One region of the Devosia sp. A449 genome, then DNA from elsewhere that is predicted to be linked to it. Evidence: riboswitches for the same ligand, from Rfam matches in the RefSeq annotation. Region 1 holds a riboswitch; the other holds the start of a gene.
The links. A riboswitch is a leader RNA that binds a small molecule or an ion and turns the genes downstream of it on or off. The one in region 1 is predicted to bind cobalamin.
Positions count from the first base shown of each region.

Region 2: another riboswitch for cobalamin. It lies ahead of ACX3OW_RS15020 (CbtB domain-containing protein); the one in region 1 lies ahead of ACX3OW_RS07145 (ABC transporter ATP-binding protein).

Region 1 covers NZ_JBTMWU010000002.1:296,537-298,915, reverse strand. Annotated here, with positions in the region: gene ACX3OW_RS07150 (ABC transporter substrate-binding protein) at 1-289, opposite strand, end outside; gene ACX3OW_RS07145 (ABC transporter ATP-binding protein) at 295-1,122, opposite strand; cobalamin riboswitch at 1,233-1,446, opposite strand; gene ACX3OW_RS07140 (PI-PLC domain-containing protein) at 1,586-1,972, shown strand; gene ACX3OW_RS07135 (DMT family transporter) at 2,127-2,379, shown strand, end outside.
Region 2 covers NZ_JBTMWU010000005.1:181,305-183,683, forward strand. Annotated here, with positions in the region: gene ACX3OW_RS15005 (zinc ABC transporter substrate-binding protein) at 1-355, shown strand, start outside; gene ACX3OW_RS15010 (DMT family protein) at 493-849, opposite strand; gene ACX3OW_RS15015 (DUF2164 domain-containing protein) at 944-1,198, opposite strand; cobalamin riboswitch at 1,355-1,595, shown strand; gene ACX3OW_RS15020 (CbtB domain-containing protein) at 1,635-1,820, shown strand; gene ACX3OW_RS15025 (CbtA family protein) at 1,843-2,379, shown strand, end outside.

The sequences.
Region 1 (2,379 bases):
CTTCCCGGCTCGGATATTCCGGCGCCAGTTCGGGCAATTCGGCCACGCCCTCGCGCAGGCTGGCGTCCAGCGTCTTCCAGCCGGACACGCCGGTATAGCCGACCATATGGTCGGTGAGGCCGAGCGCCAGCATCATCTCGGTGAGGTTGACGTCGTTGGAAACGGCGCGCTGCGGCGCGGCCTCAAAGGTCACGTCGCGATTGCAGCTTTGCACCGTCACGGGATAGCCGACAGCAAGGGCCGGCGTGCTGGCGGCGGCAAGCGCGGCGAAGGCAAGGACAAGACGCATCAGAGTCACTCCTGGAGCTGGTTGGGAAGGTAGAAGCTGAGCCGCGGCCGGCCGGTGGCCGGGTGGGCGTCGAGCAGGGTTTCGACGGCGAAGGCCGCGCGAATGGTGGATTGGCTGAGCACCTCGGTCGGCGCGCCGATGGCGGCGACTTGGCCGTGGTCGAGCAGCAGCACCCGATCGGCATGCGACGAGGCCAGCGCGAGATCATGCAGCGAGACGATAACGGTGCAGTCCAGCCGGCTCAGCAGCGCGAGCACTTCGAGCTGGTGGCGGATATCGAGGTGATTGGTCGGCTCGTCCAGAATCAGAAGATCAGGCTGTTGCAGTAAGGCACGGGCAATCATCACTCTTTGGCGTTCACCACCCGACAGCGTGGCCAGATCGCGCGGCGCGAGATGCGTCAGTTCCATCAGCGCCAGCACGGCCTCGACGGCTTCATAATCGCCGTGATCGGTGCCCCAACCGCCGCGATGCGGCGACAGGCCCAGCTCGACAATTTCCGCGACGGTCAGGCCAAAATCACTGGCCGGTTCCTGCAGCACGGTGGCGACACGACGCGCCACGCCCTTGGCCGGCAGCGACCAGATGTCGGCACCATCAAGCCGAACGATCCCGCTGCTTGGCCGGTGATAGCGATAGAGGCAGCGCAGCAGGCTCGATTTGCCGGCGCCATTGGGACCGACCAGCGCCAGCATTTCGCCGGCCCCGACCGTCAGCGACAGCGGGCCGATGATGGGCTGGCCATGGACCGCGCCCCAAATGAGATTATCGATGTCGAGACGGGCCGGCTGCTTGCCAGTGAAGCGCTCAGCCGAAATATCGCCGGATGCCATGGGCAACCTCCGCCAAACGGCAAAGGGGCACGGGCGATCCGAGCAGTGGGCAAGCAGCGATTTTGCAGCAACTGGTCATCATCATCTCCCGCGGCACACCCCGGCCGGGTTGAAAGGAAATGATGACGGCAGGTCTCCTGGCTCGCGGGTCACTGCGGCGCCGGACCTTCCCAGCCTTACGGCCAGTGGTATTCCCGGTGTCGCTATCCGCTCACAGTTGCGGGGGCAGCCACGGTCTTGCGCCCTAATGGGTACGTCGCACCGTGTTCCCTTTTAATCCCATTGCCGGTGAAGGCAGCGGGAACCATCGCGGCCAGTGATGCGGGATTCGCCGGGACGTGGCAAGGTGCCTCAATTCAACCCCAATAGCTGCCAAGGGTGCAGCGGGGCTTTCGAGGGACAGTTTGGATGGGTTGGTTGCGGCGTATTCTGCTGGCTTTGCTGGTGCTGGCAGCGGCGATCTATGTGTTCAACGCCAGTTGGCGCGTCGCCCCGCGCTGCTGACCTGATCGACGGGCTGGCGGTGTGGTCGCGCAAGGGGCTGGTCGATTGTCTGGCGCAATATGTCGGGCTGGGCTGGAGCGGCTATATGCCCCCTGCCTGCCGCGACACCAAGGTGATGGTGCCGCTCAACGCCGCGCCATTCCTCTGGGGCTGGCCCAATCTGTTCCTTGAGCGCATCCGCGATGCCGGCAGCGAGGTGATCCTGCTCGGGCCCTATGCGGCCGGCGATCCCGGCACGGCCGGCATCGACACGCTGGAGCAGCTGGCCCAGCTGCCCGCCAGCTTTGCCGGCTATGTGTGGACCAACCGTATCGAAACCATCGGCCCGGCCTTCGCCGCGCGTTAGTGCCGCTTGCCGCCTATCGTGCCCATCTAGATCAGCGAAATACACCGCCTGAAATATAGTTCAGCCAGAGGCTCCCACCGCGTCGACGGACTCGGAAATGCTTTGTATGGTAGAATGTACTGCCTGAATATTTTCTCTTATTTTGGATGTTGCGATGCCGACCGGCGTCCTGCTCGCCTTTCTGGCCTATGCCATTTTTTCGCTCGCCGACGCTTTGATCAAGGGCATAGGTCCCGGCATTTCGGTGTTCGAAATCGCGTTCTTCACCACATCGTTTTCGATGGTGCCGCTGGTGTTGATCAACCGCCACGAGCGCTGGCGCGAGATGTTTCATCTCAAGCACAAATACCTGTTGCAACTGCGCTGCGTCACCGCCATCTGCGGCACCGCCTGCGTGATGTATGCCT
Region 2 (2,379 bases), on a different contig from region 1:
CACCGCCACGCTGGCACCGGTCGCCGACCGGCCTTTCGTGGTGTTTCACGATGCCTATCAATATTTTGAGGCCCGCTTCGGCCTGACCCTGGCCGGCTCGGTCACCGTCACCCCGGACGTGATGCCCGGCGCCGCGCGGATTGACGAACTCAAGGCCCGGGTCGCCGAACTGGGCGCCACCTGCGTCTTCGCCGAACCCAATTTCCCGCCCAGCATCATCGCCGCCATCACCGAAGGCAGCACCGCCAAAGCCGGCACGCTGGACCCAGAGGGCAGTGCGCTGGACGCCGGGGTGGAGCTTTACCCCAATCTGTTACGCGGGCTGGCGGCTGATATGGTGGATTGCTTGAAGTAGAAATCCTCGGAGCTCCCACAACCACCGTGTCATCCCGGCCTCGAGCCGGGATCCATCTTGAGATCTCAGGGTGGGCCCTGGCTCGAGGCCGGGGTGACATCGAGAGTGTGGCGACGGCAGTGGCCTATCAGCAGCCCCTACTTCAACGGCCCCTTGAAGATAAAAAACGCGCCCAGCCCGATCAGCACGAAGCCGACGCCGTGGTTCAGCGTCAGCTTTTCGCCGAAATAGAACACCGTGAACACGGCGAAGACCGAGAGGGAAATCACCTCCTGGATGGTCTTGAGCTCGGAGGGCGAATAGACCGCGCCGCCGATCCTATTGGCCGGCACCGCCAGCCAATATTCGAAAAACGCGATGCCCCAGCTGATCAGCACCGCTATCCACAGCGCCGAACTTGGCCATTTCAGATGCCCATACCAGGCAAAGGTCATGAAGATGTTGGAAGCGAGCAGCAGCCCGATGGGCGCCAGGGTGGCGACGTTGAAGCCCAAGGCTTCCTCCTAAAGACGACTGCTCTTCACTACCCGCTGTGCCGTTGTCGCGAAAGCGGCAACCTGCGTTTTTTGGCGGCGGTGAGCGTGCCGCTCAGCGTCGATGCTTGGTGGGTTGCTCAAGCCCGTACAAATCGTCATGCAGGGAATCCATGCGGTCCTTCAATGCGGTCTGCGCATCATAGACGCCGCGATTGTAGTAATAGGCGCCCATCTTGTCGGCAAAGAAGGCCATCAACATCTCGGCTGGGATCGCCCCGATGTCCTGATCGAGATCGTTGCGGAAGTAATCCTGGATTTCGGCGACGATGGCCTTGGTTTCCTCGCGGCTGAATTTGATGGGCTTCATATGTCCAATCTCCTGAGACCTGTTGGTTCGGGTTCTAGTGTGAGTCGATGCTGCCTTGGGGCGGCAAATCAGCCCGCAGGCGTTCCCCGCGGGCTTGACCCGGCGGCGGTTTTCCTAGCAACGGCGACCTGACGTTGCACTTCGCGCCATTTGGTGGCACACCAGACCTGTGTTGGTTCCCGAAGGCCGTTGAGCCGGAGGGATACCCAGCCTGAAGCCCAAGGCGGCAGGCTGGAAAAGGGAACACGGTGCGACGTACCCATCAGGGCGCAAAACCGTGGCTGCCCCCGCAACTGTAAGCGGTGCGTGCCCTCTCATGCCACTGGCGAAAGCCGGGAAGGCGAGGGCACTATCTCCACCGCGAAGCCAGGAGACCTGCCAACACGCGAGCCGGGCTCAACGCCCAATAACTATTCCGCGCACGGAGGGTGCTGCCATGAATACTGCGACCACTACCTCGACTGGCCTCCAGTCGCTCTCGATTTCCCAGCGTCTCATTGCCGGTTCGCTGGCGCTCATGCTCGGTCTGACCCTATTGGTCGGCACCGGCTTTGCCGGCGATTTCCGCCTGCATAACGGCGCCCACGACACCCGTCACGCCATGGGTTTTCCCTGCCACTAAGGCAGACCACGAGAGAATAATCATGATCCGCAATTTGTTTGCCGCTGCGATTTTCGCAGCGCTGGCCGCTGGCCTATTGACGGCCGCGATCCAGCATTTCCGCGTCACCCCGCTGATCCTGCATGCCGAAACGTTCGAAGGCGAAGGCGGCCATAGCCACGGCGACGCCACCGAAGAACACAGCCACGACGCCGCCGCCACCGAGGCCGAGGCAGTGGAGGAATGGGCGCCGCAGGACGGCTTTGAGCGCACCGCTTACACGACGCTCGCCACGGTGCTCGCCGCCGCCGGCTTCGCGCTGGTCATCGGCGCCGTCTCAATGTTCGCCAATATCCCGATCACCTTCGCCAATGGCTTCCTCTGGGGCATTGCCGGTTTCATCACCTTCTCGCTGGCGCCGGCCTATGGCCTCGCCCCCGAACTGCCCGGCATGCCCGCCGCCGACGTCTTCCCCCGCCAACTGTGGTGGGCCGGCACGGCGCTGGCCACCGGCGCGGCTTGCCTGCTGCTGGCCAAGACCCGCGCCGGCTGGGCTTTTGCCGTTGCCGCGGCGCTGGTC